DNA from 2 places in the Rhizobium sp. 42MFCr.1 genome. Region 2 is predicted to be linked to the other one. Evidence: riboswitches for the same ligand, from Rfam matches in the RefSeq annotation. Region 2 holds a riboswitch; the other holds the start of a gene.
What was found. A riboswitch is a leader RNA that binds a small molecule or an ion and turns the genes downstream of it on or off. The one in region 2 is predicted to bind cobalamin.

Region 1: linked by a shared signal. The riboswitch ahead of bluB (5,6-dimethylbenzimidazole synthase) and the one ahead of cobU (bifunctional adenosylcobinamide kinase/adenosylcobinamide-phosphate guanylyltransferase) in region 2 are both predicted to bind cobalamin.

What each region holds. Positions count from the first base shown of each region.
Region 1 covers NZ_KB897818.1:168,932-180,352, forward strand. The annotation lists gene C934_RS0100875 (LTA synthase family protein) at 1-1,566, opposite strand, end outside; gene C934_RS0100880 (TolB family protein) at 1,784-2,617, shown strand; cobalamin riboswitch at 2,644-2,825, shown strand; gene bluB (5,6-dimethylbenzimidazole synthase) at 2,866-3,555, shown strand; gene C934_RS0100890 (DUF2865 domain-containing protein) at 3,562-4,644, opposite strand; gene C934_RS0100895 (NADP-dependent malic enzyme) at 4,767-7,079, opposite strand; gene C934_RS0100900 (UDP-2,3-diacylglucosamine diphosphatase) at 7,307-8,131, shown strand; gene C934_RS0100905 (MFS transporter) at 8,295-9,515, shown strand; gene dgcA (N-acetyl-D-Glu racemase DgcA) at 9,467-10,450, opposite strand; gene C934_RS0100915 (MlaE family lipid ABC transporter permease subunit) at 10,550-11,421, shown strand, end outside.
Region 2 covers NZ_KB897818.1:44,716-56,136, forward strand. The annotation lists gene C934_RS0100230 (cobyric acid synthase) at 1-492, shown strand, start outside; gene C934_RS0100235 (chloride channel protein) at 489-2,279, opposite strand; cobalamin riboswitch at 2,527-2,923, shown strand; gene cobU (bifunctional adenosylcobinamide kinase/adenosylcobinamide-phosphate guanylyltransferase) at 3,053-3,577, shown strand; gene cobW (cobalamin biosynthesis protein CobW) at 3,583-4,632, shown strand; gene cobN (cobaltochelatase subunit CobN) at 4,643-8,410, shown strand; gene cobO (cob(I)yrinic acid a,c-diamide adenosyltransferase) at 8,412-9,044, shown strand; gene C934_RS0100260 (EamA family transporter) at 9,044-9,469, shown strand; gene C934_RS0100265 (helix-turn-helix domain-containing protein) at 9,466-10,269, opposite strand; gene C934_RS0100270 (nuclear transport factor 2 family protein) at 10,272-10,637, opposite strand; gene C934_RS0100275 (TSUP family transporter) at 10,736-11,421, opposite strand, start outside.

The sequences.
Region 1 (11,421 bases), 120 kb from region 2:
GCTCACTGATGCCTTGCGGGTGGCAACCTGGTCCGGCATGTAACCGGTCGCCATGTAGACATTGCCGAGCGGGGGCAGGTGGTCGCCCCACTGCACGATGATCGTTTCGCGGTCGCGCTTTTCTGCCCAATCCATCAGCATCTTGAGGCTGTCGTCGGCTTCCTTGACACCCTGCGTATAGGTGCCAAGGGTGGCGCGGTCGGCATCGTTCAGGTTGCCCTTGATGTCGATAGTGTTGTGGGCGTAACGGTTCGGTTCGTAGGGGCCATGTCCCTGCAAGGTGACACCAAAGAAGAAGAACGGGCGATCCATGCCGTCAGCCTCGTTCATGATCTCCTTCATAAGCGACTCGTCCGAAGCGAAGATGCCTCGCTTTTCCATGGGAGGCAGGGTTTCTTCGGAGCGGAACTGCTCGAAGCCGAAGTCCTTGTAAACTTCGTTGCGATTCCAGAACCAGCCGCTGAACGGATGAAGCGACCGCGCCGCGTAACCTTCGCCACGGAAGAACGTGGCGAGCGAGGGAACATCACGACGAATGTATTGCTGGTAGGGAATGCTGCCGTATGGCAGGAAGGCGTTGGAGAAACCTGTCAGCGCCTCGAATTCGACATTGGCGGTCATGCCGCCAAACTCCGGCGAGAAGACATAGCCGGACTGCTCTGCACGGATCGTCGGCATAGGATCTGGCGACAGGCTCAGCGTCTTCAGGCGGGTCGGATCCCAGAATGACTCGCTCATCAGCATGATCACGTCGGGCTTTTCGCGTGGCCCGCTGAGGTAGCCGTAGTTGCGGCCGGGGATGGCGTCGAGCGCCTCTGTACCGAAGCCGACAGGCGCTGCCACGTCTGCCATCGGAATGTTGAAGATGAAGGCGAGGATGAAGCCGTTGCTGCGGTAGTTTTCCTTCTGGTCCCACATCATCGGAACCACCTGCAGGCGGTCACGGATGAAGGAATATTGGGAATAGTCCATCAAGGACCCGAAAGCCGCGATAACGGGCAGGCCGACGCAAAGCCGGCGGACGCGAGAGGCCCTTGGGAGCTTTGGGAAGTTGCGCCAGGCGAAGCGCCAGAGGAAGACAATCGCGGTAACGGACAAGACGATGCCGACAAGCATCGCAACGGCCGTCCAGGGGCGGTCGCGCACCATCACAGGGAGCAGTTCCATGATCTGCCGCCCGAAAAGGACGTCCGATGGATAAAGCGGGTCCGAAAGGTAGTGCTGCTTCTGGTTGGATACGATGGCGGGGACGATCACAAGCGGAAGAACGATCAGCGCCGAAATGAACCGCCGGCCCAGGACTGCATCGAGCGACAGCATCAGGACAGTCAACATCACAACCGTCGTCATCCCCGGACGCACAGGCGATGTCAGGAATTCGCGGACGTCGGCCAACCCATCGCGGGCAATGATCTCCACAGTGGCGGTGGCAAGGAGCGCAAGCAGGGCACAAAAAGCAACGCTGAGTGCGGTGCGTAGGGCGGGCGACCGAGCGCTTCCCCCGAAATCGGTGGAAAGCGACGCAAAACGCGCTGCCGCTGCAGACCTCATTACCAACGCGATCAACTGGAAAACTCCGACGTCATAGAAGCTTCGTCGAACTGTCACATCTTCGTCATGAATGCTAGATGAACCGTTAGGTTTCCTGCATTTGTGATCGGTGGATAAAACGCCCATCACGCAGGAACTACCTCCAGAGCAGATTCTCGGTCAGGCGCATTTGCTTGTGCTGAGTGGCGAGCCGTCGTAGGTCTGGCGGATTCGATGCTTAGGAGGATTCAGATTGCGCAGTTCCGTTGAGATCTACAGCATCAGGACAGGCGAGGCGCGCGTCGTCTGGCAAACCACGCAACTCGTTGAGGCGCCGAATTTTTCGCCGGATGGGACCTATCTGCTGTTGAACGGCGACGGACTCCTCTACCGTCTCGCACTTGATGGTTCGAGCAAGGTCGGCAAGGTCGATACCGGCTTTGCGACGACCTGCAACAACGACCACGGCATTTCGCCCGATGGCCGCCAGATCGTCATCTCCGACAAAACCGAGTTCGGGAAGTCGACGATTTATGTGCTGCCGGCCGAAGGTGGTACGCCGCGGCTGGTGACGCAAAATCGGCCATCCTATTGGCACGGCTGGTCGCCCGACGGGAAGCAACTCGCCTATTGTGGCATCCGCAACGATTTGTTCGATATCTACACGATCTCCGTTGACGGCGGCGAAGAAAAGCGGCTGACCCACGGCGAGGGACGCAATGACGGGCCGGACTATTCCGCCGACGGTCAATGGATCTACTTCAATTCTAGCCGCACCGGCCTCATGCAAATCTGGCGAATCCATCCCGATGGGACCGGTCTCGAGCAGGTCACCAGTGACAACTATGGGAACTGGTTTGCCCATCCGTCGCCCAACAACGACAAGGTTCTGATCCTTTCTTACGATCCTGATGTGTTCGACCATCCACGCGATCTCGATGTTCGCCTGCGGCTGATGGACATGGACGGCGGAAACCTGACGATGCTCTTCGATCTCTTCGGCGGGCAGGGAACGATCAACGTGCCCAACTGGTCGCCGTCAGGTGATGAGTTCGCCTATGTGCGCTACTTTCCCGTCTCGGATTAAGGGATTGCGTCGGCCAGGGTTTATGGGCATAGACGCGTCCGTCGGGTGCCCGCCGCGGGCGGGAGAATCGGGAATTCGGTGAAAGACCGAAACGTGCCCAACGCTGTAAGGCTGACGGCTGCCGCAAAGAGCCACTGGTCCAGTACCGGGAAGGCGCGGCAGTCGGATGACGCCAAGTCAGAAGACCGGCCCGACACCATAGACTGACCCGCGTGGACGGCGGGCGGTTGTGTTGTTGGGGATTGACGATGCGACCAGACCATTCAGGCTCCCTGTCGGGAGCCGCAGCCTTTTCGACCGAGGAACGCGACGCCGTCTACAGGGCTATTTCGACGCGACGCGACGTGCGTTCCGAGTTTCTCCCGGATGCCATACCGGACGACGTCGTCAAAAGGCTTCTGACGGCCGCGCATCACGCGCCGTCCGTTGGGTTCATGCAGCCCTGGAATTTTATCCTGGTGCGCGATGACAAGGTGAAGGAGGCCGCGTGGCAGGCCTTCAATCGCGCCAACCGCGAGGCCGGCGAGATGTTTGAAGGCGGGCGGCAACAGCTCTATCGCTCGCTGAAGCTTGAGGGCATCCGAACCGCACCGCTCAGCATCTGCGTGACCTGCGATCCGGACCGCTGCGGCGATGTCGTTCTTGGCAGGACGCACAATCGGCGGATGGATTCCTACTCCACGGTCTGCGCCGTGCAGAATCTGTGGCTCGCCGCCCGAGCCGAAGGCGTGGGGGTCGGCTGGGTGAGTATCTTTCACGAGTCCGATATCAAGGACATCCTCGGTGTTCCTGATCGGGTCGAGATCGTTGCCTGGCTCTGCGTCGGCTATGTCGACCGGCTCTATGACCAGCCGGAACTCGCCGTCAAAGGATGGCGCCAGCGATTGGTGCTGGAGGAACTGGTGTTTACGGATCGCTGGGACAATCCAGCGGACTGAGGGCGGCTATTGCTGCTGCGGCTGAGGGCCCGGCTTTGCCGGATGCTTGAGGTCGATTGTGCCTTGGTCGCCGGCTAAGAATTGCGGACCGATCTGGCGCACCTTGTTGGTCGCCGGATCATATGGCCTGTCCGGCACCTGAGGCTGCGGTGCAGCCGGGGCGGCGACCTTGCTCGCTGGCTCGGGCTTCTTGGTTTCGATCGTGGTGATCGATCCTTGTTGCGGCGGTTCGCTGATCGATTGGCTTTTTCGCATCCGCTCATAGTAGGCGTTGAGGTCGCAGCTGCAGGATGATTTTTCGCCGGGTTTGCGGTTCTTGTAGGCGAAAGCGTTCGGCATTGCGCTGTAAGGAGCGCCCGTCGCCGCCGATATCATCTGTGAAGTCTCAGTGCTGGAGACGTCATGATAAAAGAGCTCGGTGTCGATGCCGGGACACATCTTCGAGCAGGTGTCGGCATCGCGGGCGAAGTCCTGCGAGGTTGCATTCGAGCTTAACGGAAAAAAGCCACCGTCGCAGGTGCGCACACAGACGGTATTGAGATGAGAGGGCGTCGACATGCCGGGGAGGTATCGGCGCTGGCCGGGATCGCCACCCGGCGGTACGAAGGTGTCGTTTCGCAGCGCCTGATCTTCAATGCTTGGAGGCGGTGCATATCCATCGCCGCTGTCGGCGGGCCACTGTTCCTCGTTGCAGCCATTGTCATCGAGCGCCGCAAGAAGCTCGTTTCGCGTGCGGACATCCTCGCTTTGGCCACGCAGCTCGTCGCGCCGCTGCTGCAGATAACGGATGTTGCCGACCATTTTGCTCTCCGCGCGCTCAAGCTCCCCGCAATAGCCGTCATCGTCGCCGATCACGACCATGCTGCCGCTTGTGCAGCCGTTCTGACGGAGATCGCTACGGACCTTGCGAAGCTCAAGGTTCTGTTCGGCGATGGCGCTGGCGAATTTGCGCACCTCGGGCGTGCTGCCGATGATTTGCGGCAGATCGGCAAGGCGGGCACGCAGGTCTCCGCAGATCGCCGGCACCTGGGCATGGGCCGGGCCGATCAACACAAGTGCGGCTGCGAATGACAGAATCCAGCGGTTCAAGGCATCGTCCCATCGGTGAGCAGGTCGTAAGGCGCGGCGTCCCGCCGCGCCTCCATTGCTAGCCCGTTTGTCTTAACAGGCTGCAGTCGGAATCTTAGCGCATTTTCTCGATCGGCCGCAAATCACGCCGGCTGTGAAGCCTCGACGACGGCGAGGGCAGCCATGTTGACGACACCGCGGGAGGTCACCGAGGGCGCCAGGATGTGCGCCGGCAGCGCAGCGCCCAGCAGGATCGGCCCTACATGCAAGCCGTCGATCATCGATTTCACGACGCCGAGGGTGATGTTCGCCGAATCCAGGTTCGGGAAGACCAGCAGGTTCGCTTCGTCATGCAGGGTCGTGTCGGGCATGACGCGCTTGCGCAGGGCGTCGGAGATCGCGCTCTCGCCATGCATCTCGCCGTCGACTTCAAGCTCCGGGGCTGCTTCGCGAACGAGCTTGAGAGCAGCACGCATCTTCGTCGCGCTCTCGGATTCACGCGAGCCGAAATTCGAGTGGGAAACGAGGGCCACGCGCGGCGTAATGCCGAAGCGCTTGATTTCCTCGGCGGCGAGAACCGCGGACTCGGCGATTTCTTCCGCAGTCGGATTGAAGGTGACGTAGGTGTCCGTGAAGAACGTGGCTCCGCGCTGCGAGATCAGCAGGCTGAGTGCCGAGAAGTCGCAGACGTCATGCCGCTTGCCGATGATCTGGCGAACGTCGCGCAGATGTTTCTCGTAACGGCCTTCCAGGCCGCAGATCAGAGCGTCGGCTTCGCCGCGCTTCAGCGCCAGCGCGCCGATGACGGTCGTGTTGGTACGAACGATCGTGCGGGCGGCCTCCGGAATGACGCCGCGACGCCCGACCAGCGAGAAGTAGAGATCGACATATTCGCGGAAGCGCGGATCGTCTTCCGGGTTGATGACGTCGAAATCCGAAAGCGGGCGGATGCGCAGGCCGTAGCGCTGGAGGCGCGTTTCGATGACCTGCGGGCGGCCGATCAGGATCGGTTCGGCAATGCCTTCTTCCAGCAGCACCTGCGCGGCGCGCAGCACGCGTTCATCCTCACCTTCCGAGAAGATGACCCTCTTGCGCTCGGCATTCTTCGCCGCAGCAAAGATCGGTTTCATGATGAAGCCCGAACGGAAGACGAAACGATTGAGCTGGTCGAGATAGGCGTCGAAATCGGTGATCGGACGCAGGGCGACACCGCTTTCGGCGGCAGCCCTCGCGACCGCCGGGGCGATCCGCAGGATCAGGCGCGGGTCGAAGGGCGAAGGGATCAGGTAGTTCGGGCCGAAGACCGGCGTTTCGCCCGAATAGGCGCGGGCGGCGACGTCGGACGGCTCCTCCCGCGCAAGTGCCGCGATGGCGCGCACGGCAGCCATCTTCATTTCTTCGTTGATGGTGACCGCGCCGCAATCCAAAGCACCCCGGAAGATGTAGGGGAAGCAAAGAACATTGTTCACCTGGTTCGGGAAGTCGGAGCGACCGGTGCAGATCATTGCATCGGGGCGGGCAGCGCGGGCGAGATCGGGCATGATCTCCGGCGTCGGATTGGCGAGCGCCATGATCAGCGGGTTTTCGGCCATCTGCGCCAGCAGTTCCGGCTTCAGCACGCCGGCGGCAGACAAGCCAAGGAATACGTCGGCGCCACCGATGTTTTCCGCAAGCGTGCGCGTGTCGCTCTTTTGGGAGTAGACGCTCTTCCACTTGTCCATCAACTCTGTACGGCCTTCGTAGACCAGGCCTTCGATGTCGTGGACCCAGATATTCTCGCGTTTGGCGCCCAGCGTGACGAGGAGGTTGAGGCAGGCGAGGGCAGCGGCACCCGCGCCCGAAGCGACGATCTTGACCTCGTCGATCTTCTTGTTGGCCAGTTCCAGGCCATTGAGGATCGCCGCAGCGACGATGATGGCCGTGCCATGCTGGTCGTCATGGAAAACCGGGATCTTCATGGTCTTGCGGAGGCGGCGCTCGATCTCGAAACATTCCGGCGCCTTGATGTCCTCGAGATTGATGCCGCCGAAGGTCGGCTCGAGCGAGGCGACGGTCGAGACCATCTGATCGACACTCGTTGCATCGACCTCGATATCGAAGACATCGATGTTGGCAAACTTCTTGAAGAGGACGGCCTTACCCTCCATGACCGGCTTTGATGCCAGCGGACCGATATTGCCGAGGCCGAGAACGGCCGTACCGTTGGAAATGACCGCTACGAGATTTGCGCGCGAGGTATAGTCGGCGGCCGTCTCGGGATTGTCGCGGATGGCGAGACAGGGTGCTGCGACGCCGGGGGAATAGGCCAGCGCCAGGTCGCGCTGGTTGCCGAGCGGCTTGATTGCCTGGATTTCAAGCTTGCCCGGACGCGGATAGCGATGGAAGTAGAGCGCCTGCTCGTCGAGGCTTCCACCTGCCAAATTCTTTTCCGTCTTGGACTTTTCGTGATGATCCATCATCGCCTCCGGCTGCCGCATGCTGTCTTTGAACTGCCTTCAATACATCAAACGGGATGGTCGAACAGTCGGAATTTCCGTTCGAAATGCGAAAACAGCGCAAATCTGCCGTGGGGGGAGCGCAGGTCTGTAGAGACCGGGAAAATCGGGCGTGACAACCGGATGTCATCTTCCTGAAACACGACTCTGGTTTTGGAAGGTCAGGTGAACCATGGGACACGAGCAGGATGCTTGTGAGGGACAATATGGATACGCGGCACTTCCGTACGCTTTTCATTTCCGATGTGCATCTCGGCTCCAAGGCCGCGAAGGTGGACTTCCTGTTGGATTTTCTCAAGCATCACGAGGCCGATACCATCGTCCTCGTCGGCGATATCATCGATGGCTGGCGACTGAAGCGCAGCTGGTACTGGCCGCAGGATTGCAACGACGTGGTCCAGAAGCTGCTGCGCAAGGCGCGCAAGGGCACGCGGGTGGTTTATATCCCCGGCAATCACGACGAATTCCTTCGTGACTTTCCAGGCACCCATTTCGGTGGCATCGAGGTTGCCGAGCGCATCATGCACGAAGCGGCCGACGGCAAGAAGTACCTCGTGCTGCATGGCGACGAGTTCGACGTCGTGGTGCGCAACGCCCGCCTGCTCGCCTATCTCGGCGACTGGGCATACGACATGGCGATCATAATCAATATTGGCCTAGCAGCAATCCGTCGCCGGATGGGGATGCCGTACTGGTCGTTTTCCGCATGGGCCAAGCTTCAGGTGAAGCATGCAGTCAACTTCATCGGCGAGTTCCAGCGCGTCGTTGCCGACGAAGCCCGTAAGCACGGTGCGGACGGCGTGATTTGTGGCCACATTCATCACGCTGTCATGGAAGACATGGACGGGATCCGTTACATCAACACTGGAGACTGGGTCGAAAGCTGTACGGCGATCGCCGAGCATCAAGACGGCGCCTTTGAATTGATCGAATGGCGTTCCATGAGCGGTACGCAGGCGGTCCCGATGGCGATCGGGCATCGCGAAAAGGACGTCGCCCGGCAAGCCGCTTAGGCGCAATCTCCCAAGCCAGCAATTCAATGCATCAGTTTAGCCCGTTGTGTCTTTGCGACAGGCCCTATTTATTTTTTTAAACGTTTCAATCGGGCAATTTCTTGCCATAGTCGCCCTTAGGTTGACGTGATAGGCAGCGTTCAGTTTCCTGCAGGTCCACCTAATGATTCCCGCTCAAAACCCTCAGACAGGCGAGGGCGCCCCGCCGCGCTTTCGGCTTCTCAGTGCCCTGTCTTACTGCGCGCCCCTGCTCGTCAATGGCGTTGCGTTGCCCTTCTTTCCGATGTGGCTTGCACAGCACGAATTCAACGACCACGAGATCGGCGTCATCCTCGCGGTGCCGATGGTCGTGCGCGTGCTCGTCGCCCCGATCGTGGCGATGTATGCCGACCGGATGAGGGAGCGAGCGGATGTGCTGCTGTTTTCCGGAGTCCTGTCGCTGCTGACAGCCATCGCGCTCTACTGGACGAACACATTCTGGCCGGTGCTGATCGTCTACACGATCCAGGGAGCGACCTTTGCCTGTTATGTCCCGGTTGTCGAATCGATCGTGATCTCCGGAGTGCGGCGCTGGGGTCTGGATTACGGCTCCATGCGGGTATGGGGGTCGGTAGCGTTCATCGTCTCCACTCTGATCGGCGGGCAGCTGATCGGGCATTGGGGTGGCGAGATGGTGTTGCCTGTCATGACCTTTGGCTTTGTTATGACTGTTGTGATGGCTATCTATTGTCCCCGGATCGGCCCGACGCGCAGGCGCGGGATACCTGTCGATATCTCGGCTGCAACGGGGAGTTCTCTGCGCCAGCCCCATTTGTTGGCGTTGCTGATCGGGGTCGCAATCCAGCAGTCAAGCCACGCGGTGCTGCAGGCCTTCGCATCCCTCTACTGGCGAGAACTCGGCTTTTCCGGCACCGAGATCGCCGTTTTGTGGAGTGCTGGCGTTGCGGCCGAAGTGACCGTCTTCTTTCTTTCCCGCCGGCTGAACCGCCGGTTCAGCGCCTGGACGCTAATCCGGTTCGGGGCGGCGGTCAGCGTGTGTCGCTGGATTCTGTTCCCGATGCATTGGGGGTTCTGGGGCTTCTTCCTGCTTCAGTGCATGCATTCCTGCACCTATGCGTTCGTGCATACGGGCGTGCAGACACGTATCGTCGCCTCGGTGCAGGAGACGCAGGAATCGTCGGCGCAGGGCGCGTATTTCTTCTACAACGGCATGTTCATGGGGCTGATGACCATCGCCTCCGGTTACATCTACGCTTGGCTCGGCCTCGCAAGCTACTACGTGATGGCACTCGTCGCCCTGACCGGTCTCGGGCTGGTTATCGCGGCTTACTATCTTCAGCCCCAGAGCGTCGTTTCCGGCGGGAAAACGAGAGAGGCCGTATAACGCAGTCCCGGTTCGCGGTCGCGAGCAAGCAGCAGCGGTCCATCGAGGTCGACGAACTCGGCGTCCTGGGCCAGCAGCACGGCTGGCGCCATTGCCAGCGACGTGCCGACCATGCAGCCGACCATGATCTTGAAATCAAGGCGTTGCGCCTCTTTCTTCATCACAAGCGCCTCCGTGAGGCCACCCGTTTTGTCGAGCTTGATATTGATCGCGTCGTAGCGGTCGCGAAGGCTGGCGAGGTCCCCGGTATGGTGGACGCTTTCATCCGCGCAAACGAGGACGGGACGACGGATCTCCGCCAGAAATTCATCCTTGCCGGCCGGCAGCGGCTGTTCGACCAAGGCGACGCCCATATCGGCAGCGATGCGCAGATGATGCTCAAGCGTTTCGTCAGGCCAGCCCTCATTGGCATCGAGGATGATCGCCGCATTGGGCGCTGCCTCGCGAACCGCGCGGATACGGCTTTCGTCATCGCCGGTGCCGACCTTGACCTTCAGGAGGGCCCGATCGGCGTTTGCGCGCGCCTGTGCAGCCATGACGTCAGGTTCGCCGAGCGAGATCGTGAAGGCGGTCGTCAGCGGCTGCGGCTGCGCCAGGCCAAGCGCCATGATCACGGTTTCGCCCGAACTCTTGGCTTCCAGATCCCAGAGGGCGCAGTCAACGACATTGCGCGCGGCGCCGGGAGGCATAGCTCGCTGAAGTTCCTTTCGCGTCAGGCCGGCTTCAATCAACGGCTTTGCCGCTTCGATCTGTGCTGCCACGCTTTCCATGGTCTCGCCATAACGGCGATAGGGAACGCATTCGCCTCGGCCGGCAAACCCGTTTTCCCGGATTATGCAGAGGATCACGTCTGCCGACGTTTTGGCGCCCCGCGAGATCGAGAATGTGCCCGCTATGGGGAAGGAATCCGTCTGAATTTCAAGTGACCGTGGCATATTTGCAATCCTGCGCGCATGGAAATTTGGTGCGGCTTGGGTATATTGATCCGAAGCGGCGAACCGTTAGTTCGCGAGTCGGCAATGTCGCCGTAAGCCTTGAAAGACACAAGCGTTTTGAAGTCCGAAACCCGTAACGCCGCCTCACTGCATGTGGACGACCAGAGCCATGGCGCGGGTCAGTTCGTTCATATCGAAGGGAACTGGCGAAGCGCCAACCTGCATCTCGTTTTGCGTGACTTCGACAAGCTTACCGCCGGCCGAAGCGGCGAGGTGACACTCGACCTATCAGGCGTGACCGATATCGACACCGCGGGCGTCTGGCTGCTCTGCCGGCTGAAGAAGCAGGTGGAAGGCGCCGGTGGGACCGTGCGCTTCGAAGGCAGTAACACCCATATCGACGAGATGATCGCGGAGTTTTCCGAGGAACCGCCGCAGCCCGAGCAGGAGCCGCAGCCAAGCGCAAGCTGGCCGGAGCGGATCTTCGCACCGATCGGCAAGATCACCTCCGAGCTCTGGAACAACCTCGCGGCCGCGATGTATATCCTCGGCTCCGCTGTCCGCGGCGCGCAAATGAAATTCGGGCGAGGCAGCGGCGTATCGCCGGCGTCGATCGTCAACCAGATCGACCACATGGGCGTGCGCGCGGTGCCGATCATATTGCTGATGTCGTTTCTGATTGGTGCGATCATCGCGCAGCAGGGCGCCTTTCAGCTCCGCTATTTTGGCGCCGAAGTCTTCGTCGTCGATCTAGTCGGTATCCTGCAGCTTCGCGAAATCGGTGTGCTTCTCACCGCCATCATGATTGCCGGCCGCTCGGGCAGCGCCATCACGGCTGAAATCGGCTCGATGAAGATGCGCGAGGAAGTGGACGCATTGAAGGTCATGGGGCTCAATCCCGTGGGCGTGCTGATTTTCCCGCGCCTAGTTGCCCTTACGGTGGCGCTGCCGCTGTTGACGGTCATCGCGAA
Region 2 (11,421 bases):
CATGTGAAGCGGGGTGGTCGGGTGATCGGGATTTGCGGCGGCTATCAGATGCTCGGGCGCAAGGTCCATGATCCCCTGGGCATCGAGGGACATGCGGTGGATATGGCGGGCCTCGGGCTGCTTGACGTCGAGACGGAGATGGCGCCTGAAAAGACCGTCCGCAACAGTGTTGCGACAGCAGTGGAGGACGGGTCCCCGCTTTCCGGCTACCAGATCCATCTCGGTGTCACCTCCGGCGAAGACTGCGGCCGGCCGTTCGCGATCGTCGATGGTAGGCCGGATGGCGCGGTATCGGCAGACGGCCGGATTGCGGGAACCTATCTGCATGGGCTGTTCGCCAGCGACATCTACCGTTCTCGCTTGCTGCGCAGCTTTGGCCTTTCGGGCGACACGAATGACTATCGTGCCGGCGTCGAGAAAGCCCTGGACGACGTTGCGGCCGAGCTGGAAGCCTGTCTTGACCGGCGCTGGCTGGACGAACTTCTCGGCTAGATCTCGCCGGATATTTCGCGGCGGCGGCGATCGAGTTCTTCGCTGTAACGGCGCAGCGTATGCGCCTCGCTCAACTGGCCGACGACCTTGCGCTCAATCAGATTGTTGACGACGGCGAGCGCTTCGCTTTCGGTCTTGTCGAAGATGGCGGCTGCCTGCTTGGCGTTCATCTGCGGCTGCAGGAAATCGTTCTTGTAGCGGATGAATTCGCTAAGATCCTTGCCGGTTTCGTCGGTATCGGTCAGGTTCGCGTAAATCTCCGGAACGAGCACGAGGCCGCTGTACTTGCCGGTACCATCGACCAGGACGACCCGCTGCGCCGAGCCGATGGGGAAGCGTTCCTTGAACTCATCGATCGAGAGAGCGGCATTGGCGGTCTTCACATCGGCGCGCATCAGCCGGTCAACCGTTAGGTTGCGGATCCAGCCGACATCGTGCGCGCTGCGAATGCTCTCGCCGCGCAGGTGGAAGCGCCATGTTGCGAAGGAGTAGCCGAAGGTGCTGCGGACGACGAGCGAGGAGGTGATGACCGCCGCCAGCACAAGCGCCGTGATCGGAAAGTCGCCGGTAATTTCGAGAGCAAGGAACGTCATCGTCAGCGGCCCGCCGATGACGGCGACCGCAAGCGAACTCATGCCGACGACCGCGTAGATGACCGGTGTCAGCGTAGCGTGAGCGAAGTAGGGGGCGGAATAGGCGAAGAACTTGCCTACCAGCGCGCCCATGAACAGCGACGCGAAGAACAGACCGCCTCTGAAGCCCGAACCGATCGAGATCGCGGAGGCGAAGGCTTTCAGGAGGAACAGGCCCACGAGCACCGGAATCGCGACGTCGCGCCCGAGGTTGAGGTGGAGCGCGCCATGTCCTGCCGACAGCACCTGCGGTGTGATCAGCGCGAGGAGGCCAACGACGATGCCGCCAAGGGCAGGGCGCAGCGGCGTCGCGATCGAACTCCGGCGAGCCAATTCCTCGATCCAGGCAACGCCCTGCATGATCATGATACCGACACCCGCACAGAATGCGCCGAGCAGGAGAGCCGGGACGTAATCAGCCGGCATGACCGTACCGAATTCGCCAACGTCGATCAGGAAATCGCTGCCACCGAGCAGCCGAGCCACCAGCGTCGAAACCAGCGCAGAAACCACAACCGGCGTTAGAGAGACGATGGTGTACGAGCCGATGATGAGCTCGAAGGCGTAGAATGCGCCGGTCAGCGGGGCATTGAAGGCAGCGGCAATCGCACCCGCTGCGCCGCACCCAACGAGAACGCGCAGGTCCGAGCGGCGAAGCTGCAGCTTCAGCCCGAGCTTCGAGGCCAGTCCGGCCGCCAGCTGCGTGTAGCCGGCTTCCAGGCCGACGGAGGCCCCGAAACCATTAGAAATAAGATTTTGGACTGCGACCAGAATGCTATCGGTGAGAGATAGCCGACCGCCATGCAGTGCGTTCGCCTCGATCGGATCCACCATCGGCTTCTTGCGGGTCTTGGCAAGCACGAACAGCAACAGACCCAGGAGAATGCCGCCGCAGACCGGCGCCGTCAGCAACAGCAGCTTGTTGTCGATCTGCGACGAACTCAGTCTCTCGACGTCGCTGATTCCGAAGATCAGGCTGTGCATTTCGCGGGAAATGAGACCCATACCGGTCACTGCCAAACCCGATATGACACCGACGATCGCGCCGGCGATGACCATCCCCATCTCGCTGCGGCGCAGCAGGGCGCGCATCCGCCCGATATCGAGAAGGGTATGAAACGGACCGAAGCGGCGAATATCGATTTTGAGGAGCATGGCAGGAAAACTAGGCGGGCGCAGGCGCGTTCAAGTGCGAGGAAGGGAGGGGCAAATCAGTGGCGCGACCCGCTTGCGATGCAATTGCGGCAAAAGACCGGCGCGGACAGTAACTATTTATCACGTAAGCCACTGATAAAAGACGATAAATCTTGTAGAGTAGGTCGACTTGACAGCGTTTCGCGGCGATGACGGCAATCTTAGGAGCGACGGCTTTTGATTGACTTCAGGAGTGGCCTTGCCTAACGATGACGCCATAACGGATGGTTCCGGACCGGTTGAATCGGTGCGGATGAAAAGGGAATATGAAGCGGTGGACCCAATTCGGGCACCGTCATCAGAGCCGACCCCGCGACTGTAGAGCGGTCAGGGTTTTCCGTCCGGCGTTGGTTTCGCGTGGCTGACAGCCTGCAAGGGTGCAGGCGGGCTGTGCGAAAGTGGCGACGGAAAAGTCACTGGCAGTGTATCATGATCAACCGGGGCAGGACGCCTCTTACGTCTACGAATCGTCCGCCTTTTCATGAAATGCAGCCGGGAAGGCGAGGAAGATCCGCTGGCACGATCTGGGGCGACCGGTTTCCGGTTTGCCCCGATCGCGGCCAAGACCCGCGAGCCAGGAGACCTGCCAACTGTGCCGGGCGAAAAGCCCATTCCTGGGTGATGCCCGCTGCCAGCACGGAGGTTGTCATGGCTGAAAGACAGATTTGCCGGCTGCGCTCCGCAGTCGTTCCGGTCTCTCGCGGAAGGCTTCCGAAGATCGGTCAGCGTTTTCCATGAGCCCGATATCATCAGGCGCGACTTTCATCCTGGGCGGCGCGCGCTCGGGCAAATCGCGTTTTGCCGAGCAACTGGTCGTCTCGAGCGGCCTGGAGCACCATTACGTGGCGACCGGTCGGGCTTGGGACGACGAGATGCGCGCCCGGATCGACAAGCACAAAGCCGATCGCGGCGATCTCTGGCATACCCATGAAGAGCCGCTGGATCTTGTCGGCTGCCTGCGGGCGATCGATGGCGAGAAGCGGGCAGTTTTGGTGGATTGCCTGACGCTTTGGATCACCAATCTGATGATGGAAGACCGCGACATAGGGGCGGAATTTGCCTCGCTTGTGGCGTATCTGCCGACGGCACGAGCCCGTCTCGTCATCGTTTCCAATGAGGTCGGTCTCGGTATCGTGCCGGAAAACCGCATGGCGCGGGAGTTTCGGGACCATGCCGGCCGTCTGCATCAAATGATCGCGGCCGAGGCCGTGGATGTGTATTTTATCGCGGCTGGACTGCCGTTGAAGATGAAGGGTTGAATTTCATGAACCAGCAGAAAATTCCGGCGACCGTGATCACGGGTTTCCTCGGCGCCGGCAAGACGACGATGATCCGCAATCTGCTCTCCAATGCCAACGGTAAGAAGATCGCGCTTATCATCAACGAATTCGGCGATCTCGGCGTCGACGGCGACGTGCTCAAGGGCTGCGGCGCGGAGAACTGCACCGAGGATGACATCATCGAGCTCACCAATGGCTGCATCTGCTGCACGGTTGCCGACGACTTCATTCCGACGATGACCAAGCTTCTGGAGCGCGAACAGCGCCCCGACCATATCGTTATTGAAACATCCGGTCTCGCGCTGCCGCAGCCGCTCGTTGCGGCGTTCAACTGGCCTGATATCCGCACGCAGGTCACCGTCGATGGCGTCGTTACCGTTGTCGACAGCGCCGCCGTTGCCGCGGGCCGCTTCGCGGACGATCACGATGCCGTCGAGGCTCGTCGGGTCGAAGACGAGTCGCTCGACCATGAGAGCCCGATCGAGGAGCTTTTCGAGGACCAGCTGACCTGCGCCGATCTGATCGTACTCAACAAGACCGACCTTCTCGACACCGCCGGCCTTGGTCGCGTGCGCGATGAGGTTGCTTCCCGTATCGCTCGCAAGCCTGTCATGATCGAGGCGCGCAATGGCGAGGTTCCGGCAAGCGTGCTGCTCGGGCTCGGCGTCGGTACGGAAGACGATGTGGTCAATCGCAAGTCCCACCATGAACTCGAACACGAGGACGGCGTGCCGCACGATCATGACGAGTTCGACAGCTTCGTGGTCGAGCTTGGTCCTGTTGCCGATCCGGCAGCCTTCGTGGATGCGCTGAGGGGCATCATCGGGGAACATGACGTGCTGCGGCTCAAGGGCTTCATCGATGTTCCCGGCAAGCCGATGCGCCTGCAGTTGCAGGCGGTCGGCAGCCGGATCGACCACTATTTCGATCGCGCCTGGGCGCCGGGCGAAGCACGCGGCACCCGTCTTGTCGTCATCGGCTTGCACGAGATGGACGAAGCGGCGGTGCGCAAGGCGATCGAAGCGCTGGCATAAGGGAAGACCGATGCATCTGCTTCTGGCACAGCAGGGAACAATCAGTGACGCCGAGGAGGCGATCGATCTCGGTCAATCGCCCGGCGATGTCCTGTTCCTGTCGGCTGCCGATACCGAGCTTGCCGCGATAGCCGCCGCTTATGACGAACCGTCGGCCGGCTTCTCGCTGCGGCTGGCAAGCCTGATGAGCCTGAAGCATCCAATGTCGGTCGATGCCTATATCGAGCGGACGGCCCGCCACTCCAAGCTAATCGTCGTGAGGGCGCTGGGTGGCGCCAGCTACTTCCACTATGCGCTGGAGGCGCTCCATACGGCGGCAGCTCGATCTGGCGCGTTCATCGCCGTGCTGCCCGGAGATTCGAAGTCCGATGCGGGGTTGACACCATTTTCGAATGTACCGCTTGAAGACCTGAACGCCCTTTGGGCCTATCTCATCGAAGGCGGCGATGCCAATTCGCGGGCGTTTCTGGACTATGCCGGTGCGATGCTCTCGGGAACTGAAAAGCCGGAAGCGGCATCGCCGCTGATGAAGGCTGGGATCTGGTGGCCGGGCAAGGGCGTCGTCGGCGTCGAAGAGTGGAGGTCGGCGTGCGACGAACGGGTGCGCTTCGTACAGGGAGTGTCACAAACGCCTGTGGTCGCGGTCAGCTTCTATCGCGCGCTCGTGCAAAGCGGAGAGACCAAGCCTGTCGAAGCCTTGATCGATACGCTGCTGGCTGAAGGCATCCGGCCGCTGCCGGTGTTTGCTTACAGCCTCAAGGATCCTGTCTCGAAGGGCATTCTCGAAAGTGTTTTTAACGCCATCAAGCCCGAGGTGGTGATCAATACGACAGGCTTTGCCGTGTCTGCGCCTGGTGCGGATCGCGAGCAGACCGTGCTCGAGGCGAACGACGCGGTGGTGCTTCAGGCGATCTTTTCGGCGTCGTCGCGCCAAGCGTGGGCCGCTTCCTCGCAGGGGCTCTCCGCACGCGACCTTGGAATGAATGTTGCGCTGCCGGAGGTTGACGGACGGGTGCTTGCCCGAGCGGTTTCATTCAAGTCGGCATCGCGCTACGACGCGCGCGTCGAGGCCAATATTGTCGGCAGCGAGCCGGATATCGAGCGGATGCGCTATACAGCGCGGCTTGCAGCCAACTGGGCCAATCTGCGGACGACACCCGTCGGCAAGAGACACATCGCTCTTGTCATGGCGAACTATCCGAACCGCGATGGCAGACTCGGTAACGGCGTCGGGTTGGACACGCCCGCCGGCACCGTTGAGGTGCTGAAGGCAATGGGTGGCGCCGGCTATCCAGTCGCGGATATTCCCGATGATGGCGATGCTCTGATACGACGCCTGATGGAAGGGCCGACAAGTTCAGGACAGGATGGGAAGCTTGTTCGCGAATCGCTTTCAGTGAGTCGATACAAGGCTTTCTTCGGAAGTCTTCCCAAAAAGATTCAGGATGAAATCTGTGGGCGTTGGGGCGCACCCGAGGCCGATCCCTATGTCGTGGAGGGCGCTTTTGCGCTGCCGTTCATGCGTCTTGGTGAGCTGCTGGTCGGCATCCAGCCGGCGCGCGGCTACAACGTCGATCCAAAGGAAAGCTACCATTCCCCGGATCTCGTGCCACCGCATGGCTATCTTGCCTTTTACGCTTTCCTTCGCCACGAATTCGGTGCCCACGCCGTTATTCACATGGGCAAGCACGGCAATCTGGAATGGCTGCCGGGCAAGGCGCTGGCTTTGTCAGTGGAATGCTACCCCGAAGCTGTCCTCGGCCCCATGCCGCATCTTTATCCCTTCATCGTCAACGATCCCGGCGAGGGCACGCAAGCCAAGCGTCGCGCCGGCGCCGTGATCATCGATCATCTGACGCCGCCGCTGACGCGTGCCGAGAGCTACGGGCCGCTCAAGGATCTGGAAGCGCTGGTCGACGAATACTACGAGGCGTCGGGCGGTGATCCGCGCCGCATCCGGCTTCTCAGCAAGCAGATCCTCGATCTCGTGGCCGACATCGGCCTCGATCGCGATGCCGGCATTGACAAGGGTGAGAGCGAGACGGAGGCTTTGAAGAAGCTCGACGCCTATCTCTGCGATCTCAAGGAGATGCAGATCCGCGACGGCCTGCATGTTTTCGGCGTCTCGCCGCAGGGACGGTTGCTGACGGATCTGACGGTCGCGCTGGCCCGGGTTCCGCGCGGGCTCGGACAGGGAGGTGACCGTAGCCTTCAGCGTGCGATTGCCGCGGATCTCGACTTGGCGTTCGACCCGCTCGATTGCGATATGGCCGAGGCCTGGGCTGGACCGCATCCGGATTTTCTCGTGGGCATCACGGACGCTGTCTGGCGAACGAGCGGCGATACAGTCGAGCGGATCGAACTTCTTGCCGCAAAGTTGGTGGCAGCTGAGTTCACCTGCCCGGAGAACTGGGCAGCGACGCGCGCCGTTCTTGCGGAGATCGAGATGCGGCTCAGGCCAGCCATTCTCGCCTGTGGGACGGCGGAGATCGAAGGTCTGCTCCGCGGGCTCGATGGGCGTTTCGTGCCGCCCGGTCCGTCAGGTGCGCCCACGCGAGGACGTCCCGATGTGCTGCCGACAGGGCGGAATTTCTACTCGGTCGACAGCCGTGCCGTGCCGACGCCGGCGGCCTACGAGCTCGGGAAGAAGTCCGCTGAACTCGTGATCCGCCGTTACGTGCAGGATCACGGCGAATGGCCGGTCTCCTTCGGCCTGACCGCCTGGGGCACCTCGAACATGCGCACGGGCGGCGATGACATCGCCCAGGCTCTGGCCTTAATCGGCGTGAAGCCGGTGTGGGACATGACCTCGCGGCGCGTCACCGGCTATGAAATCATCCCGCCCGCATTGCTACGGCATCCGCGTGTCGATGTGACGCTGCGTATCTCAGGCTTCTTCCGGGATGCCTTTCCGGAACAGATTGCACTGTTCGACAAGGCAATCCGTGCCGTCGGGGCGCTGGAAGAAGATGCTACCGACAACCCGATTGCGCAGCGCATGCGCGGCGAGGCTGCACGGCTTGAAGCGGCCGGACTGGACCCGGCCCAAGCAAGCCGTCGGGCCGGCTATCGCGTTTTCGGCTCGAAGCCAGGCGCCTACGGTGCCGGCTTGCAGGCATTGATCGACGAGAAGGGATGGGAACGCCGGGCCGATCTCGCTGAAGCCTATCTCGTGTGGGGAAGCTACGCTTATGGCGCCGGCGAAGAGGGCCGGGCAGAGCGTGGTGTCTTCGAAGAGCGCCTCCGCTCGATCCAGGCGGTCGTGCAGAACCAGGACAATCGCGAGCACGACCTTCTTGATAGCGACGATTATTACCAGTTCGAGGGCGGTATGGCGGCTGCGGCCGAAATGCTCGCGGGTGATCGGCCAGCGATCTACCATAACGATCACTCCAGGCCCGAGAAGCCGGTGATCCGGTCTTTGGAAGAGGAGATCGGGCGTGTCGTGCGCGGCCGTGTCGTCAATCCGAAGTGGATCGACGGCGTCATGCGCCATGGCTACAAGGGCGCTTTCGAGATCGCTGCGACCGTCGACTACCTCTTTGCCTTTGCGGCAACGACGGGCGCTGTGGGCAATCATCATTTCGAAGCCGTCTACCAGGCCTTCGTGGTTGATCCGAAGGTGCGCGATTTCATGATCGAGAAGAACCCAGCCGCCTTCGAGGATATCAAGGAGCGGCTGCTCGAGGCCATCGATCGCCATCTCTGGACGCCGCGCAGCAATTCCGCGCGCTTCGACCTTTCAGACACATTCAAGCTTGCATCCGGGGAGAATTGAGATGACCGCCGAAAATACCGAAACCGCTGGCCACGACGACGCGCGCCACGCCGAGAAGATGGCGAAGAAGAAGGCCGCCCGCGACAAGATCATGGCGACGAAGACGGACGAAAAGGGCCTCATCATCGTCCATACCGGCAAGGGCAAGGGCAAGTCGTCCTCCGCGTTCGGGATGATTTTCCGGCATATCGCGCACAGAAAGCCGTCTGCCGTCGTTCAGTTCATCAAGGGCGCGATGTGGACCGGCGAGCGCGACCTGATCGAAAAGCACTTCTCCGACATCTGCCAGTTCCACACCATGGGCGAGGGCTTCACCTGGGAGACGCAGGATCGCGCTCGCGATGTGGCTGCGGCTGGTACAGCCTGGGAGAAGGCGAAAGAACTGATCCGCGACGAACGGAATTCGATGGTGCTCCTCGACGAGATCAATATAGCGTTGCGCTACGACTACCTCGATATCAACGAAGTGGTCGAGTTCCTGAAGAACGAGAAGCCGTATATGACCCACGTCGTCCTGACCGGGCGCAACGCCAAGGATGAGCTGATCGAGATCGCCGATCTCGTCACCGAGATGGAGCTGATCAAGCATCCGTTCCGTTCCGGCATCAAGGGACAGCCCGGCGTGGAGTTCTGATGACACAGAGTTGGATTTTCTGGGCGGTGCTTTCGGCGGCGTTTGCTGCGTTGACGGCGATCTTTGCAAAGATCGGCGTCGTCGGCATCAATTCCGATCTCGCCACGCTGATCCGCACTGGCGTTATCATCTTCATCATCAGCGCCATTGTTGTGGCAACCGGGCAATGGCAGCCCTTCTCCAGCATTTCAGGCAAGACCTGGCTTTTCCTTTGCCTTTCAGGCGCCGCGACGGGCGCCTCGTGGCTTGCGTATTTCCGCGCACTGAAGATCGGCGATGCCGCACGCGTCGCGCCGATCGACAAGCTTTCCATCGTTCTTGTCGCGGTTTTCGGCGTAGTCTTTCTCGGTGAAAAGCTCAATCTCATGAACTGGCTCGGCGTAAGCCTGATTGCCGGCGGGGCGCTCTTGCTCGCCTTGTTCTAGCCGCTCGCCTGTGCCGTTGTTGCGAGAAGTCTTGCCGTTTCCTCGTTCGCGGGGAAAAAGGATTCGATCGCAAGTTCGGAAAGGGTGACGTCCACGGGCGTGCCGAAAACAGTGGTTGTCGAAAGGAAAGAGAGCAGGCCTGCTTCCGTTTCCAGTTCGAGCGGCACGGCGATGCCGGCATAGTCGGCTTTCCTGCTCGTCTCCGGCCGGCCACCGCTTAGCGGGTAGGCGGACAATTCCTTCAGCAGTTCGCCGAGAATCGGATCTCCCGTGGCCGAAATCTGTTGGTGCAGCCGCTTGAGGAGATGTGCGCGCCATTCCGGCAGATTGACAATCTTCGGCGCCAACCCATCGGGATGCAGGCTGAGGCGGAGAACGTTGATTGGCCCTTCCCGCAAAGCGCGATCCCTGACGCCCTCAAGAAGCGGGGCGATCGCGTCATTGGCGGCAATCAATGTCCAGTGCCGGTCGATCGCAAGGGCGGGGTAGGGCTCGTGTCCCTTGAGGATCATGTCGACTGCCTGCCGCGCCGGTCGAAGGGTCGGATCGTCGAGCGAACGCTCGGAAAACAGCGGCGCAAAACCTGCGGCCAGCAGCAGCGGATTGCGATCCCTGAGCGGCACGCCGAGCCGTTCGACCAGATGCAGCAGCATGTCGCGGCTTGGGATCGACCGCCCGCTCTCGATGAAACTCAGATGTCTCTGTGAGATTTCGGCCTCCAAGGCAAGGGCGAGCTGGCTCATTCGGCGCTTCTGCCGCCAGTCGCGCAGATAGTCCCCAAGGGAGCGGGCGGGCGTCATCATCATGCGGCTTCGGGGAGTTGGTCGATGAAGCCGTGCACGGATTTCAGTCGTCCACCTTCGAGCACCGCGAAATCGGTGCCCTTGATGAGGTGTTCCCCGCCCGTCGGTCCGAGACCCCACGAGAAGCGCAGGTTGTCGCCGTAGCCATCGGCGGTGCCGACGAGTTCGAACCGGAAACCCGGGAAGCGCGCATGCACGGCTTCAACAAGTGCGTTGATCTGCTCATGGCCTTCGCCGCGCATCAAGGGATCGATATAGGTTGCCGCTTCATGCCAGCTTTCCGCGATCAAGGCGGTGCGGCGGGTCGCATCCGTCTCGTTCCAGATCGCGATGTAGCGCTGGGCTTCGGTGTTCGCATCGGTCATCAGATCATCTCCTGTTGGCGCCTGGTTCGTCCAGACATCGCGATCATGGAGAAGCGCCGGCGCCTCATCAATTACGCCGAAGGTAATCGGACGCGGCGTCAGATTTCGAGCCAGATACGGATGGGATTGGCCGGATCGGCCAGAAGCTTGATCGTGAAGGCGACGCAGACGATGACGAGCAGCGGCTTGATCAGGCGGGCGCCGGTGCGCATCGCAAGCCGGGAGCCGAGCTGCGCCCCCAGAAATTGGCAGACGCCCATCATCAAGCCGATCTTCCAAAGGATCGCACCGAAGGAAATGAAGACGATGAGCGCGCCGATATTCGAGCCGAGGTTCAGAAGCTTGGTGTGCGCCGTTGCCTTCAACATGCCGAAGCCGGCAAGGGATACGAAGGACAGCATGAAGAAGGAGCCGGCACCAGGACCAAAGACGCCATCGTAGAATCCGATTGCCGGAACCAGCGTCAGGCCGAAGACTAAGGGCGTCATGCGGCGATGCTTGTCGACGTCATTCAGGTTCGGCTTCAAGGCAAAATAGAGAGCGATTGCCACAAGCAGGATCGGCATGACCGCGCGCAGCACTTCGCCCGGAACGACCGTTGCCAAGGCGGCGCCGAGAGACCCGCCGAGGACTGCCATCAAGGCCATCGGCAATTGCGTGCGCAGATGCACGTGTCCCTTTCGGGCATAGGCGATCGTGGCGGAAGCTGCCCCGAATACGGATTGCACCTTGTTGGAGCCCAGCGTTTGCAGCGGAGGAATACCGGCAATCAGCATCGCCGGGA